DNA from 4 places in the Streptomyces sp. RKND-216 genome. Region 4 is predicted to be linked to each of the others. Evidence: riboswitches for the same ligand, from Rfam matches in the RefSeq annotation. Region 4 holds a riboswitch; each other region holds the start of a gene.

Region 1 (3,823 bases), 920 kb from region 4:
ACCACGTCGTTGCCGGCGGGCAGCCGCTTGCGGGTCACACCGCTGGCCACCATCTGCACGTCGCAGAGCACGGGCGCACCGGCACGGAGAGCCGTGCGGGCCCGCGCGACGGCGCCGGGGGAGAAGGCGAGGTCGCGGACGAGGTCGACCATGCCGCAGGCGTGGATCATGCGCACCGCGACCTGCGCCACGTCCAGGGGAAGCCCGTCGAGGTCCGCCTCCGCACGGATGGTGGCGAAGGACTGCCGGTAGATGGTGGCGCCGTCCTTCTCGTACGCGTAGGCGCCTGCGTGGCCCGCGTCACGGTGGTCGTCGGTCCGGTGCATGGGGTGGCCCCGCCCCTCTCGGTGGTCCCGGTCGTCTGGTCGCCGCTCATCCGGTCACCCGCCGGCGGTGGTGGTGCGTGCCGCCGCGGCGGTGGTGAGCGCGGCGGCGAACTCCCCGGCGTCGTCCGTGCCGGGCACGGACACCTCGTAGCGGCCGTCGCCGGTGGCGACGGCGTCCACGTGCAAGCCCTTCGGACGTCCGCACCGGCGGGTGCAGCCCGACAGGTACACCGGCAGCGGCGGCCGGGAGTCATGGGCGGCGGCCGCGGCGAGGGCGTCCGCGCGGACGTCGGACAGCGACGCCGCGCAGCCCGGGCGTCCCGCGCAGGCACCGAGGCCGAACCACGGCGAGGCGGCCGAGGTGACCAGGCCGCCCGCCCCGGTCTCCGCGAGCGCGGAGGGCGCCGCCACCGACGCGAGCCCCGGCACGACGACGCCGCGCCAGGGGGTGACGCGGAGTGCGCCGGTGCCCCGGGTGAGCGCCAGGCCGGCGAGCAGGCGCGCCTGCGCGGACGTGAGGGTTCCCAGCGGCGCGGTCACGCACAGGGAGGCGTGCACGCCGCCGGGCGCCACGACCACTCCGGGTGCGGGCCCCGCCCCTTCGACGTGCGCGCCCGGGGCTGCGCGGTCTGCCCCGGCGGCGTCGCGTACGCGTGGGGCGCCGGTGTCGTACCCCTCACCGGTGGCGGGGCCCGCGCTCGGTTCGGGGGACGGCCGTTTGACGCGGGTGCGCCGCAGCGCCTCGGTGACGGCGGCAGCCGTGTGCGGGGCGTCGGCAACGCGCCACGCGCCGGTGCCGAGGGTGAGGAAGGTCTGTGCGGCGTGCAGCGCGACGCCGGGGGCGTCCGCCGCCGGGATGGTGACCTCCGCGCCGGAGATGCCGACCCGGACCACGGCCGTGCCGGGCCCGTCCGCCGTGCCGTCGGCACCCGGCGCGGGCGTCGCCGCCGTCACCGTCACGTCGGCGCCCAGAGCCGCGACGTCGCCGCGGCCGTCGTCGAAGGCGAAGAGGAAGCGACCGGAAAGACCGGTGGCCCCCGGGTCGGCGCACAGCAGGCGGTCCAACTGCCGGACCCACGGCTGGACGTCGGCGTGCCCGCGGGCGTCCAGGCCGGACAGCGGGGTGGCCACCACGTTGCGCACCCGTTCGTGCGTGGTGGAGGGCAGCAGCCCCGCCTCCCGCAGCCGGGCGGCGAGTTCGGCGCCGCAGTCGGCGGCGAGTCCGCGGAGTTGGACGTTGCCACGCGAGGTGAGGTGGAGGGCGCCGTCGCCGAGGCGGTCCGCCGTGTCGGCGAGCAGGTGTGCCTGCGCGGCGGTGAGCGCACCGCCGGGCACCCGTACTCGTGCCAGGGCGCCGTCGTCCGCGGCGTGCAGCCGCAGCGCGCCCGGGCAGGCGTCGTCGCGGCCCCGGACGGGGGCCGTCACGGGGGCAGGGCTCGCTGAGGTGCGGCCACGGGGCGTCGGCATCGCGGCGAGCATACAGACGGAAGGCGCCCGGACCGTATGCCCCGGATCACGGCCCGGAGCACCCGCGTTGCGCCTACGATGCTGGCCGGCGGGTCGTATGCCCGTCATCGCCGTAGACGGCGACAGGGGAGGAAGCCCGGTGCGATTCCGGCGCGGTCCCGCCACTGTGAGTCCGGTGAAGAGGAACCGGACGAGCCAGGAACTCCCGCCGTCCGACACCGCCCGGGGCGTGGACACCCCGAGGAAGGCTTCACGTCGCATGCCGCTTTCGCCCGCGGAACGAGACCCGCAGCCCGCAGACTCCCCCGGATCCGCACCCGAATCCGCCGACTCCTCCGACCCGTCCGGCTCCCCCGCCGTCCTGCTGCTGTCGACGTCCGACACCGACCTGCTCAGCGCCCGCGCGGCCGGCGGTCCCGTGCGCTACCGCTTCGCCAACCCCTCCCGCCTCGACCTGGACGACCTGCCAGGGCTCCTGGACGGCACCGGCCTGGTCGTCGTGCGACTGCTGGGTGGGCTGCGAGCCTGGGAGGACGGGCTGGACGCACTGCTCGCCGGGGACCGGCCGGTGGCGGTGCTGACCGGTGAACAAGCCCCGGACGCCCAGCTGATGGCGGCGTCGACGGTGCCCGTCGGGATCGCCGCCGAGGCGCACCGCTACCTCGCGCACGGCGGCCCCGGCAACCTCGAGCAGCTCGCGCGGTTCCTGTCCGACACGGTGCTGCTCACCGGACACGGCTTCGAGCCGCCCGCCGCCGCGCCGACCTGGGGCCCGCTGGACCGCTCGGCCCCCGCACCCGCCGACGGCGCCCCCACGGTCGCCGTCCTCTACTACCGGGCGCACCACATGAGCGGCAACACCGCCTTCGTGGAGGCGCTGTGCGCTGCGCTGGAGGAGGCGGGCGCCCGCGCGCTGCCCCTGTACGTGGCGTCCCTGCGCGCTCCCGAGCCGGAGCTGATCGACGCACTGCGCGCGGCCGACGCGATCGTCACCACCGTGCTGGCAGCGGGCGGCACCCGCCCCGCCGAGGCGTCGGCGGGCGGCGACGACGAGTCCTGGGACGCGGGCGCGCTCACCTCGCTGGACGTGCCGATCCTCCAGGCGCTGTGCCTGACGGGTTCGCGTGCCGCGTGGGAGGAGAACGACGAGGGCGTGTCCCCGCTCGACGCGGCCGGCCAGATCGCCGTCCCGGAGTTCGACGGGCGGCTGATCACCGTGCCGTTCTCCTTCAAGGAGATCGACCCGGACGGCCTGCCCGCCTACGTGCCCGACCGTGAACGGGCCGCCCGCGTCGCGGGGATCGCCCTCCGGCACGCCCGCCTGCGCCACGTGCCGCCCGCGGACAAGCGGATCGCCCTGGTGCTGTCCGCGTACCCGACGAAGCACTCCCGGATCGGCAACGCGGTCGGCCTGGACACGCCCGCCAGCGCCGTGGCGCTGCTGCGCCGGATGCGCGCCGAGGGCTACGACTTCGGTGACGCCGAGGTCCCGGGCCTGGCATCCGGAGACGGCGACGAGCTGATCCGCGCCCTGATCGACGCGGGCGGCCACGATCAGGACTGGCTGACCGAGGAGCAGTTGGCCCGCAGCCCGGTGCGCATTCCGGCGGCCGACTACCGGCGCTGGTTCGCCGAGCTGGATCCGGCGCTGCGGGAGGCCGTGGAGGAGCACTGGGGGCCGCCGCCGGGGGAGATGTTCGTCGATCGCAGCCGCAACGACGAGGGCGACATCGTGCTGGCCGCGCTGCGGTTCGGGAACCTGCTGGTGCTGATCCAGCCGCCGCGCGGCTTCGGGGAGAACCCGGTCGCGATCTACCACGACCCCGACCTGCCCCCGTCGCACCACTACCTGGCCGCGTACCGCTGGATCGCCGCCCCGGACGGGGAGGGGGGTTTCGGTGCGGACGCGATGATCCACCTCGGCAAGCACGGCAACCTGGAATGGCTGCCCGGCAAGAATGCCGGCCTGTCTGCGGGCTGCGCGCCCGACGCGGCGCTGGGCGACCTGCCGCTGGTGTACCCGTTCCTGG
Region 2 (3,823 bases), 2.8 Mb from region 4:
CGACCACGGCGGGCGGCACCCCGGCCCGTACCAGGCGCGGCACCACGTCCGAGACGGGCGTGGTGAAAGCGAACAGCAGCAGGCCGAGGGAGGCCGCCGAAGTACGGGCCAGCAGCTCACCCGCACGGACGGCCCCGTCCGGGGCGAGCGACAGCCACGGCACCGGCCCGCCTCCGGCGCCGCCCAGCTGGAACAGCAGCGGAACGGCGCCGGTCACGCAGAAGCCCAGCGGCACCCGGAAGGCCCGCCACAGCGCGCGCCCGGCGACGCCGGCCGGGCCCAGCAGCACGGCCAGGGTCGCCGCCGCGACCAGGGGCGCGCCCGGCCAGGGCGGCAGGCTGATCGCCAGCACCGTGAGTCCGAGGCCGAGCAGCGCCTTCTCCAGGGGATGGCGGTGGCGCCAGCGGCTGCTGTGCGCCGCCGCGTCGATGGGCAGCACCGTCGGTCAGGCCGAGGCGGGCGTGTCGCGGCCGCCGTCCGCCCCCTCCTCCGTGGGCGGGCCCGACGGGTCCGGAGCACCCGCCGGGCTCCCAGCGGACCGCGCCTCGCCCTGGCGGCGGCGGCGCAGCCCGAAGTAGTAGGCCAGCACGCCCGCGCCGAGCGCCGCCTGCAGCGCGAAGAGCGCCGACTCCACCTCGCCGGACGGCGGTTCGTACAGGGGGGAGGCCCACGGATCGTAGTCCGGGGCGTTCTCCGTGATCGCCGTCTCCGCCTGCGCGTCGGCGCCCGCGAACGGCTCCTCCTTGTGGTCGCCGAGACCGAGGACCAGCGGCAGCACCGCGAGCGCCGCGACGACCACGACGAGCAGCAGGTTGATCCGTGTGTCGCGCTTCATCGGGCCGTCTCCTCCTGCTCGGACTCGGTACGGGCGGCGGCGACCCGCTCGGCGAGCTCCGTCAGCACCCCGAGGCGCCGCAGCTCACCCGTGCTGGACCGCGTCAGCAGACGCATCACCAGCACGGTCAGCAGGCCCTCGCTCACCGCCAGCGGGATCTGGGTGAGCGCGAAGATCCCGCCGAACTTCGCCAGCGCGCCGACGAACCCCGACGCCGGGTCCGGGAAGGACAGTGCGAGCTGGACACTGGTGACGCAGTACGTGCTCAGGTCGGCGACGAAGGCGCCGCAGAACACCGCGGCCATCAGCGGCCCACCGCTCCGCCGCAGCAGCCGGTAGACGCCGTACCCGGCCCAGGGCCCCACGATCGCCATCGAGAACGCGTTGGCGCCCAGCGTGGTCAGGCCGCCGTGCGCCAGCAGCAACGCCTGGAAGAGGAGGGTGAGGGTGCCCAGCACCGCCATGATCGGCGGCCGGAACAGAATGGCCCCCAGGCCGGTGCCCGTGGGGTGCGAGCAACTTCCCGTCACGGAAGGGATTTTGAGGGCGGACAGGACGAAGGTGAAGGCGCCGGAGGCGCCGAGCAGCAGGGTGGACTCCGGGTGTTCTCGGACCTCGCGGGTCAGTTTGCGGACGCCGTGGACGACGAACGGAGCGGCGGCGGCGCTCCAGGCGACCGCGTGCCACGGGGGCAGATACCCCTCGGCTATGTGCATGTCGGGTGAGACCTCTCCAGCACCTCGTGGATGGACGACGCGCCTCGGCCGGTCTCCTGGCTGACGGGTCATGCCGCCCGGTCTCCGCCTTCCCGGCCCGCGCGGTCTCCCGCGGCGCGCCAGTGGCTTCCCTTGACGGGGGAGGAGCCGGACTTCCCGATCACAGTGGCGAGGGCCGCACCGGTTCCGCACCGGTTTCCCGAACACCAAGGCCCTGCGACAGTAGACCGCCGCACTTCACCGCCACAACCATCACCGGTCCGACGGACCGCGGTTCCGGGTGAACGTTCGTCACACCGCGCGCCCCGCGTCGCCGGCCGGGGGTCACCCGGCTCCGGGCCGACCCCCGGGCGGGAGGAACGGCACCGAGTTGACGTACCGGCGGTGCGGGGCCAGAGAACGGCGGAGCAGGTCGTGTTCGGCCACGTGCGCGGTGCGGGCCTGGTGGCCGGCGAGGTCGAACGAGGCCAGCGGCAGCCACCGGCGCGTCGGCCGCACCCAGCACGATCAGCACCAGCGCGGCCAGGATCGCCACCATGCCGCGCCGCTCCCGCCCGCTCGGCTGCTCCCCGAGGCAGAGAGCGGACAGCAGAAGCAAGCATCACCAGCCCGGTGACGAACAGGCCCTGCGCAGCGACCAGCGGCAGTGTCCGCCAGACGACGAGCTGTGCGCCGAAGCCGAGCAGCAGGGCCGCGGCTCCCACCAGCCACAGCGGGCTGCGCAGCAGATGGACCAGGAGAGCGGCGGGGCGGGTGGCGGACAGCGCCCGTTTCTCCACCACGAAACCGACGCTGAACAGCAGGTTGGCCAGCAGCGCCGCCGCGACACCCCAGAGCATCAGCCGCTTCCCTCCGCTTCGTGCCCCGTGCCGTCCGCGTCCTCGTCCGGGCGGGGCAGTCTGCGCGCGTGCACCAGCAGGATCGAGGCGAGCGACGGCGCCCGGCAGGCGAGGCGGTCCAGCGGACGCGGCGGGCGCGGCACGCCGTGGTACGGCGCGCCGGCGACCTCCAGCACCTCGAAGCCCGCTGCGGGCAGCATCGAGCGCAGCGCCCGGGCCGTGTGGAGCCGGAGGTGCCCCATCCCCTGGGCGCCGGGCCGTCCGTGGATGCCCCGCAGGCTCACCTCGGAGAACACCGGCTGCACCCCGGCCAGCAGAAGGCCGCGGTTGTACCAGGCCGCCAGGTTGGGTGTGGACAGCAGCAGGTGGCCGCCCGGCCGCAGGACGCGGTGCAGTCCGTCCAGGGCCGCGTCCGGGCCGACCAGGTGCTCGATGACCTCGCTGAACAACACGGCGTCCGCGACCCCGTCTGCGAACGGCAGGCCAGGACCGGTGAGTTCGCCGCGTACAGCGGTCAGGTGATGGGCCGCGCGGCGCAGCGCGTCCTGCGACCAGTCGACACCGACGACCCGGTGCGGTGCCAGCAGCGGACCGGCGACGGCCGCGGCCCAACCGTCTCCGCAGCCGACGTCGAGCACGGTCTGCGGCACCGGGCCGAGCGCCCGCGCCAGGAGGTGTGCCTGCCGGTGTGACGACCGGTGTCCACGACCCCTTGGTCCGAGCGATCGTCATCGAGGGGCCCGGCGCGCATCGGCTGGTGACCGGGTCGGCTGCGGCGCCGGGCCCCGGGGAGGTTCGCGTGGCCGAGCACGCCGCCGGCTGCTGCGCGGAGGAACTCGCCTTGTACGACGGCACGAAGCCGCGGGAGTTATGCCGCTACCCGGTGACCCCGGGGCACGAGTGGTCGGGTGTGGTGGACGCCGAGGGGGAGGGGGCGCCCCCGCGCCGGCCTCCGGACGGCTCGCCCCCGCACTGTTGACCAGCCGCCGCCTGCCACTGACCAGATTCCCCCGAAGCGATGGGCCTGCTCGCCACCGTTTCCGACGTCCCGACTGGCAAAGGGCTGCTGCGTACGGCCGGCTGACGAACCGTCGGTCGACGGGCATCGAGCCGACGTTCTCGAGCGCGTCATGCGAACCCGTGGATCGGAGACGTCGCGGCGCGGCGTGGACGGGCGGCGCCACCCACCCGTCCACTCCTGCCGAGCGGACGACCGTCGGGTCTGCCGTCCGCCGTCTGCCGTCAGTCGACGGTCAGGGTGACCTCTATGTTGCCGCGTGTCGCGTTGGAGTACGGGCAGACCTGGTGCGCCTTCTCCAGCAGCTGCGTGGCAGTCGCGGCGTCCACCAGAGGAATGCTGGCGCGCAGGGCGACGCTGAGGCCGAAGCCGCCCTCCGGCGTCTTGCCCATGCCGACCTCTGCGGTGACCGTGG
Region 3 (3,823 bases), 3.4 Mb from region 4:
CCTCCGCCGCCCTGGTCTCCCTGGCGCACGGCACCAACGACGCGCAGAAGACGATGGGCGTCATCACCCTCGCCCTGATCGCGGGCGGTGCACTGGCCCCGGACGCGGGCCCGCCGATGTGGGTGGTCGTCTCGGCCGGTGTCGCCATCGCTCTGGGCACCTACCTCGGCGGCTGGCGGATCATCCGCACTCTCGGCAAGGGCCTCACCGACATCCACCCGCCGCAGGGCTTCTCGGCGCAGACGAGCGCCGCGGTCACCATCCTGGCCTCCTCCCACCTGGGCTTCTCGCTGTCCACCACGCACACCTGCTCCGGCGCCGTGATGGGCGCGGGGATGGGGCGCAAGGGCGGCATCGTCCGCTGGGGCACGGCGGGCCGGATGCTGGCCGCCTGGGGCATCACCGTCCCGGCGGCGGGTCTGGTCGCGGGCGGCGCGGCACTGCTGGCCGAGCGCGGCAACGTCGGCGTGACCCTGGTCGCCGTCCTCGGCGTGCTGGTCAACGGCGCCATCTGGCTGGCCTCGCGCCGGCAGCCGGTCGACCACACCAACGTCAACGACATGCCGGAGGACTCCGCCCCGGAATCCCACTCCGACGCGGAGGACGGGGGCGTGGTGGCCGCCGCGATGAGCGCCGTCGCCCCGCCACCGGCCGGCGCGGTCCCCGAGCAGCACGGCGCGCCGGACGAGGAGTCCGAGCACGCCCGCACCAAGGCCTCCGTCTCCGGCGCCTGACGCGCCCCACCCGAAGGAAGCGAAGCACTCACCATGGACATCCACTGGTCCGCCCTGATCAACGTGTTCGGCGTCAGCCTGCTGGCTTCCGTCGCGCTGGTCGGCGTGTTCACCCTGGGCATCATGGGCTCCGCGCCGCGCAAGGACGGCAGCAGCGCCTCCGTGCCGGCCCGCACCGGCGCGTACCTCTGCTACGCGGTCTGCGCGGCCGCCGTGGTGTACGGCATCTACCTGATCGGCGCCTGAACCCCCGCACACCGAGGGGTGGGTACGGCCTGCGGGCCGTACCCACCCCTCGCGCGTACCCGAGGCGCGCCGGGCGGGACGCCACGGCGCGGCCCGGGGGTGGTCACACTGCTTCGCCGCAGGCCGGGGGCGAGTTGACGGTCGTGGGGGGCCGTGATGGACTTCCGACAGCCGAACGGCGGCAGAAGAGGAAGCCGGTGCGAATCCGGCGCGGTCCCGCCACTGTCACCGGGGAGCGCCCCTCACCACACGCCACGGCCCGTCGGTGGGCTGGAAGGCCGGGGAGGCGCCGATCCGGGAGCCAGGAGACTCTCGCCGCCGGACACGTCGAGCCAGGGCGAGGACCCTGAGTGAGGACTCCGCCATGCGTGGCTGCTGCACCGCTCCCCCACCCCACCCCTCGCCGTGTTCCTGCGAGGCTCCACAGCCCGTCGACTGATGCCGCGCCCGCGTGCGTACGCGTACGGGGTGACGCTCGGCTTCCTCGCCGACCTCGCGCTGGGCGACCCCCGGCGCGGACACCCCGTGGCGGCCTTCGGCCGCGCGGTGATCCGGGCCGAACGCGCCCTGTGGCGTGACCACCGCGGCGCCGGGGCGTTGTGCGCCGCGGTGTGCGCCGGCGGCGTGGCGGCCGCCGCGGCGGGCCTGAGCACGGCCGCCGGGAGGGCGCGTTCGCCGCTGCCCTCGGTGGTGCTGGCCGCGGTCGCAGGCTGGACGGTGCTCGGCGGGACCTCCCTGATCCGCGAGGCGCGGGCGACCGGCGCCGCACTCGCCGCGGGCGACGTTCCGGAGGCGCGGCGGCGGCTGCCGCACCTGTGCGGGCGGGACCCGGAGGCGCTGGACGCCGACGGCGTCGCGCGAGCGGTCGTCGAGTCGGTGGCGGAGAACACCTCCGACGCCGTGGTGGGCGCGCTGGTGTGGGGAGCGGTCGCCGGCGTGCCGGGCCTGGTGGCGTTCCGCGCAGTGAACACCCTGGACGCGATGCTGGGCCACCGCTCCCCCCGGCTGCTGCGTTTCGGCTGGGCGTCGGCGCGGCTGGACGACCTGGCGGGCTGGCCGGGCGCCCGGCTGACGGCCACGCTGGCCGCACTCGCCGGGTCCGACCCGAACGGCGCGCTGCGGGCCTGGCGTGCGGACGCCGCCCGTCACCCCAGCCCCAACGCGGGCCCGGTGGAAGCCGCGTTCGCCGGGGCGCTGGGCGTACGGCTGGGCGGGACGCTGGCGTACGCCGGGCGGGTCGAGCACCGTCCGGTGCTCAACGCCGGTGGCCGGCAGGTCCGTACGGAGGACGTCGAGCGCGCGGTGCGGCTCTCCCGCCGCGTCGGTGTGCTGGCGCTGGTGACGACGACGGCCGTGAGGGTCGTGGCCACGCGGAAGGGAAGGCGGCGGTGAAGGCATTGCGGCGGGGCGGCGGTCTGCTGGTCGCGGGGACGACCTCGGACGCCGGGAAGAGCGTGGTCACGGCCGGGGTCTGCCGCTGGCTGGCCCGCAAGGGATTGAAGGTCGCGCCGTTCAAGGCACAGAACATGTCGCTGAACTCCTTCGTCACCCGGGAGGGCGCGGAGATCGGCCGGGCGCAGGCCATGCAGGCGGCCGCCGCCCGGGTGGAGCCCAGCGCGGCGATGAACCCGGTGCTGCTCAAGCCGGGCGGCGACCGCACCAGTCAGGTCGTCCTGATGGGCAAACCGGAGGGCGAACTGAGCGCCCGCAGCTACCACGAGGACAGGCAGCGGAAGCTGCTGGAGACGGTCGCCGGGTGCTTGGAGGAGCTGCGCGCCACCCACGACGCCGTGATCTGCGAAGGCGCGGGCAGCCCCGCCGAGATCAACCTGCGGCGCAACGACATCGTCAACATGGGCCTGGCGCGGGCGGCGCACCTCCCCGTGGTGGTCGTCGGCGACATCGACCGCGGCGGGGTCTTCGCCTCGTTCTTCGGCACGACCGCGCTGCTGTCCCCCGAGGACCAGGCGCTGGTGTGCGGCTACCTGGTCAACAAGTTCCGCGGCGACGTGGCGCTGCTGCAGCCGGGGCTGGAGATGCTGCACCGGCTCACCGGCCGCCCGTCGCTGGGCGTGCTCCCGCACCGGCACGGCCTGGGCATCGACGAGGAGGACGGGCTGCGCCTCTCGCTGCGCGGCACCGTGCGGGAGGCGTCGACGGCGCCGCCGCACGGCGCGGACGTGCTGCGGGTCGCCGTGCTGCCGGTCCCCCTGATGTCGAACTTCACCGACGTGGACGCCCTCGCCGCCGAGCCCGGCGTGGTGGTCCGCTTCTGCGACCGGCCGGAGGAACTGGCCGACGCCGACCTGGTGGTGGTGCCCGGCACCCGCGGCACCGTGAAGGCGCTGGAGTGGCTGCGCGCACGAGGGTTGGCCGACGCACTCGCCCGGCGTGCGGCCGAAGACCGGCCGGTGCTCGGCATCTGCGGCGGCTACCAGGTGCTCGGCGAGCGCATCGAAGACCACGTCGAGTCGCGTGCGGGCGTCGTGCAGGGCCTGGAACTGCTGCCGGTGCGGGTGCGTTTCGCCCCCGGAAAGACGCTCGCCCGCCCGGCCGGAACCGCACTGGGCGAACCGGTCGAGGGGTACGAGATCCACCACGGCGTCGCCGACGTGCGCGGCGGCGAACCGTTCGTCACCGACGGCGCCGACGGCCGCCCCCTGGACGGATGCAGGGTCGGCCCGGTGTGGGGCACGCACTGGCACGGCGCGCTGGAGTCCGACGCCTTCCGCCGGGCCTTCCTGCGTCGCGTCGCCTCCGACGCCGGCCGGGCCTTCGTCCCGGCTCCCGACACCGCCTTCGAGCGGCTGCGCGAGGAGCAACTCGACCGGCTGGGGGACCTG
Region 4 (3,823 bases):
GCAGCCCCGGCAGGTCCTGCACGCTGCCGTTGGCCTCGCGCAGCGCCTCCCGGGTGGCGTCGTCCCAGCGGCCCAGTCGCTTCAGCTCGTCCACCAGGTAGCCGTTGACCTGGAGGAACTCCCCGCTCAGCGTCTCGCGCTTGAACAGGTTGGACACCTGCGGCTCAATGCATTCGTAAGCGCCGGCGATGGAGGCGATGGTCGCCGTCGGGGCGATGGCCAGCAGCAGCGAGTTCCGCATGCCGGTGGCGGCGATCCGGGTCCGCAGCGCCGACCAGCGCTCCGGCCAGGTCTGTTCGGCCTCCGGGTAGTGGTCCGGGTGGAGCACGCCGCGCGCGGTGCGCGTCGATTCCCAGGCCGGGAGCGGGCCGTGCCGCTCGGCGAGGTCGGCCGATGCCTCGTAGGCGGCGAGCATGATGCGTTCCGAGATTCGGGTGGACAGCTGCTGCGCCGCGGGGGAGTCGAAGGGCAGCCTTAGCCGGAAGAAGACGTCCTGAAGGCCCATCAGGCCCAGACCGACCGGGCGCCAGCGTGCGTTGGAGCCGCCGGCCTGCTCGGTGGGGTAGTAGTTGACGTCGACCACACGGTCCAGGAAGGTCACGGCGGTGCGCACGGTGGCGTCCAGGCGCTCCCAGTCCATCCCGCCGTCGTCGCCGAGGTGGGCGGCGACGTTGACCGAACCGAGGTTGCACACGGCGGTCTCGTCGTCGTCGGTCACCTCCAGAATCTCGGTGCACAGGTTGGAGGAGTGGACGACACGGCCGGGCTCTGCGGTTTGGTTGGCCGTGCGGTTGGCGGCGTCCTTGAAGGTCATCCAGCCGTTGCCGGTCTGTGCGAGGGTGCGCATCATCCGCGCGTACAGCTGCCGGGCCGGAACGGACTTCACGGCCTTCCCGTCCGCCTCGGCGCGACGGTAGGCGGCGTCGAAGTCGTCGCCCCACAGGTCCACCAGCTCGGGCACATCGGAGGGGGAGAACAGCGACCAGTCGGCGTCGGCCTCGACACGGCGCATGAACTCGTCCGGGATCCAGTGCGCGATGTTGAGGTTGTGGGTGCGGCGGGCCTCCTCGCCGGTGTTGTCCCGCAGCTCCAGGAACTCCTCCAGGTCGGCGTGCCAGGTCTCCAGGTAGACGCAGGCGGCGCCCTTGCGCCGGCCGCCCTGGTTCACCGCGGCGACCGAGGCGTCCAGCGTGCGCAGGAACGGCACGATGCCGTTGGAATGACCGTTCGTGCCGCGGATGAGCGAGCCGCGGGCGCGGACGCGGGACCAGGACAGGCCGATGCCCCCGGCGTGCTTGGAGAGCCGGGCGACCTGGTGGTAGCGCTCGTAGATCGAGTCCAGTTCGTCCAGCGGCGAGTCCAGCAGGTAGCACGACGACATCTGCGGGTGCCTGGTGCCGGAGTTGAAGAGCGTCGGGGAGGACGGCAGGTAGGACAGCGAGCTGGTCAGCCGGTACAGCTCGGCGACCTCGTCGACGGCATGCGCGCTGTCGTCCGCCGCCAGTCCGCAGGCGACGCGCAGGAGGAAGTGCTGCGGGGTCTCCACGACCCGGCGGGTCGTGGGGTGGCGCAGGAGGTAGCGGGAGTGGACTGTGCGCAGCCCGAAGTAGCCGAACCGGTCGTCGGCGCCGTCCGCCACGGCGGCGTCGACCAGGGCGTCCAGGCGTGCGGCGTGCGCGGTGACGAACGCGGCGGTGGAGTCCGCGATCAGACCTTCGCGGTGGCCGACGGCGACCGAGGCGGAGAACGAGGTCGCGCCCTGACCGGCGGCCTCCTCGCGCACGGCGCGGGTCAGCAGCCGGGCCGCCAGGCGCCCGTACTCCGGTTCGTCGCCGATGAGTCCGGCCGCCGCTTCGACGGCCAGCGACCGCAGGTCCGCATGGGTCGATCCGGGGTGCCGTCCGCGCCGTACCGCCGCGCCGATCCGGGCGGCGTCGGTCGCGGGCAGGTCGGCGGTCAGCTCCGTCAACAGCCGCTCCAGCAGCGTGCTGTCGGCGTCCGGCCCGGAAGGCGCCGGGAACGGCGCCGGGACGGCTGCGGCCTCTGGTGCGATGGTCACGGTGACGTGCTCTCCTCGCTCGGCGGGGGCCGGTGGGGAGGCGTGGCGCGGCGCAGGCGGCGACCCGTTGCGGGCCGGCATCACCTCGCGTCCGCCGGCCCATCCCACGGGGCCCGGACGTGTACGACGCCGTCGGCAGGTGCTCGGACTCGCGGCGTTCCGGGACCCGTCGATGCGTGGAGGCAGGGCACGGCACGCCGCACACCGTTGCGGGACAGTCCCGGATTCGCACCGGGTTCCCCTGCGGCGACAGCGAGGACGAGCATACATGTTGGGGTGCTCCGCGCGAGCACCCCAACATCTTGTGTCGCTGGTAGGGTTGCGGTGCCCGTCAGCCCTCGTCGTCGGCGAGCTCCAACGCGAAGGTCCACAGGGGCAGACCGGGGATCGGCTCCCAGTCGCGGGCCGGGGTGCGCACGAACCGCAGCCGCCCGTACAGGCGGTGAGCGGTCGTCATCCTCGACTCGGTGGAGAGCACCACGCGTTCCCGGCCGAGTGCCCGCGCACGCGCCAGGCAGTCGCGCACCAGCGCCTCGCCGACGCCGCGTCCCCGCCCCTTCCGGTGCACGGCCAGCATGCGGAACTCGGCCTCGCCGGGCCGGGCGATGTTCGCGTACTCCCCGCCGTCCCCGACGAAGGTCACGGTGCCCAGCAGGTCTCCGGTGCCCGCGTCCACGGCGACCAGGACCTGCGCGTGCCCGGCGCGGTGCGGTACGTTCCGCAGCACCTCCAGGTACGGGTCCCGCGCGCCGTGGGTGAGCAGCCCGTCCTCCAGGTACGCGTCGGCCGTCAGGTCTCCGACCTCGCCGTACTCCGCCTCGCGTGCCGCCCTGATCGTCACGTCCATGCCCCCAGCATGCAGCACCCCGCCGGCAGCATGCAGCACCCCGCCGGCGGTCGTGCCGTCGGCGGGGTGCTCGGGGTGGGTTCCGCGGATCAGGGAGCGGCGGTGGGGGCCGGCAACTCCTCCTTCACGCCCGGGTCGCCGGCGTCCGCGCGGTAGTCGGACGGCTTGGTCTCGTCCCGCCCGTCCGGGACCTTGGCGGACCGGAGAATCACCGTCAGGACGACCGTGACGACGGCGTTCAGCACGAAGGCGGTGAGGCCGATGTAACCGATCTCACCGATCATCGGGATCTCCGCCGTGCTGCCGCCGAAGTGTTCCTGCTTCGGGCTGGACACGTTGTACGCCGCGATGGTGCCGTACACCATGCCGACCGCCCAGCCGGCGAGCAGCGCCCACCGGTGGAACCAGCGCGTGAACAGGCCGCCGACCAGGGACGGGAAGGTCTGCGCGATCCAGATGCCCCCCAGTAGCTGGAAGTTGAGCGCCGCCGTTTTGTCCAGGGTGAGGACGAAGACCAGGGCGCCGACCTTCACCAGCAGCGAGGTGACCTTGGAGACCTTGGTCTCCTGCTCCGGGGTGGCGTTCGGCTTGAGGAAGTCGCGGTAGACGTTCCGGGTGAACAGGTTCGCCGCGGCGATCGACATGATGGCCGCCGGGACCAGGGCGCCGATGCCGATGGCGGCGAACGCGACGCCCGCGAACCAGGCCGGGAACATGTTCTCGAACAGCTGCGGCACCACCAGTTGCGGGTTGTCCAGCGAGATGCCGGCCGCGATGCCCATGAAGCCGAGCAGCGCCAGCAGGCCCAGCATCAGCGAGTACATCGGCAAGATGGTGGTGTTGCGGCGGATCACCTCGCGGCTGCGGCTGGACAGCGTCGCGGTGATCGCGTGCGGGTACATGAACAGCGCCAGCGC

Evidence for each region. Region 4 has a riboswitch for cobalamin ahead of E4198_RS07385 (ribonucleoside-diphosphate reductase subunit alpha). Riboswitches for the same ligand answer to the same signal wherever they lie in the genome.
Region 1: linked by a shared signal. The riboswitch ahead of cobN (cobaltochelatase subunit CobN) and the one ahead of E4198_RS07385 (ribonucleoside-diphosphate reductase subunit alpha) in region 4 are both predicted to bind cobalamin.
Region 2: linked by a shared signal. The riboswitch ahead of E4198_RS19635 (energy-coupling factor ABC transporter permease) and the one ahead of E4198_RS07385 (ribonucleoside-diphosphate reductase subunit alpha) in region 4 are both predicted to bind cobalamin.
Region 3: linked by a shared signal. The riboswitch ahead of E4198_RS22375 (cobalamin biosynthesis protein) and the one ahead of E4198_RS07385 (ribonucleoside-diphosphate reductase subunit alpha) in region 4 are both predicted to bind cobalamin.

The regions. Positions count from the first base shown of each region.
Region 1 covers NZ_SSBQ01000002.1:2,643,986-2,647,808, reverse strand. The annotation lists gene E4198_RS11740 (precorrin-8X methylmutase) at 1-326, opposite strand, end outside; gene cobG (precorrin-3B synthase) at 381-1,793, opposite strand; cobalamin riboswitch at 1,865-2,019, shown strand; gene cobN (cobaltochelatase subunit CobN) at 2,053-3,823, shown strand, end outside.
Region 2 covers NZ_SSBQ01000002.1:4,512,302-4,516,124, forward strand. The annotation lists gene cbiQ (cobalt ECF transporter T component CbiQ) at 1-439, opposite strand, end outside; gene E4198_RS19630 (energy-coupling factor ABC transporter substrate-binding protein) at 446-835, opposite strand; gene E4198_RS19635 (energy-coupling factor ABC transporter permease) at 832-1,551, opposite strand; cobalamin riboswitch at 1,580-1,777, opposite strand; partial or broken gene E4198_RS19640 (FkbM family methyltransferase) at 1,876-2,037, opposite strand; partial or broken gene E4198_RS25590 (hypothetical protein) at 2,051-2,390, opposite strand; partial or broken gene E4198_RS19645 (methyltransferase domain-containing protein) at 2,390-3,082, opposite strand; gene E4198_RS25045 (alcohol dehydrogenase catalytic domain-containing protein) at 3,148-3,369, shown strand; gene E4198_RS19655 (organic hydroperoxide resistance protein) at 3,633-3,823, opposite strand, start outside.
Region 3 covers NZ_SSBQ01000002.1:5,098,974-5,102,796, reverse strand. The annotation lists gene E4198_RS22385 (inorganic phosphate transporter) at 1-734, shown strand, start outside; gene E4198_RS22380 (hypothetical protein) at 768-980, shown strand; cobalamin riboswitch at 1,166-1,292, shown strand; gene E4198_RS22375 (cobalamin biosynthesis protein) at 1,419-2,372, shown strand; gene E4198_RS22370 (cobyric acid synthase) at 2,369-3,823, shown strand, end outside.
Region 4 covers NZ_SSBQ01000002.1:1,723,919-1,727,741, reverse strand. The annotation lists gene E4198_RS07385 (ribonucleoside-diphosphate reductase subunit alpha) at 1-1,984, opposite strand, end outside; cobalamin riboswitch at 2,176-2,342, opposite strand; gene E4198_RS07380 (GNAT family N-acetyltransferase) at 2,391-2,906, opposite strand; gene E4198_RS07375 (sodium:solute symporter) at 2,996-3,823, opposite strand, start outside.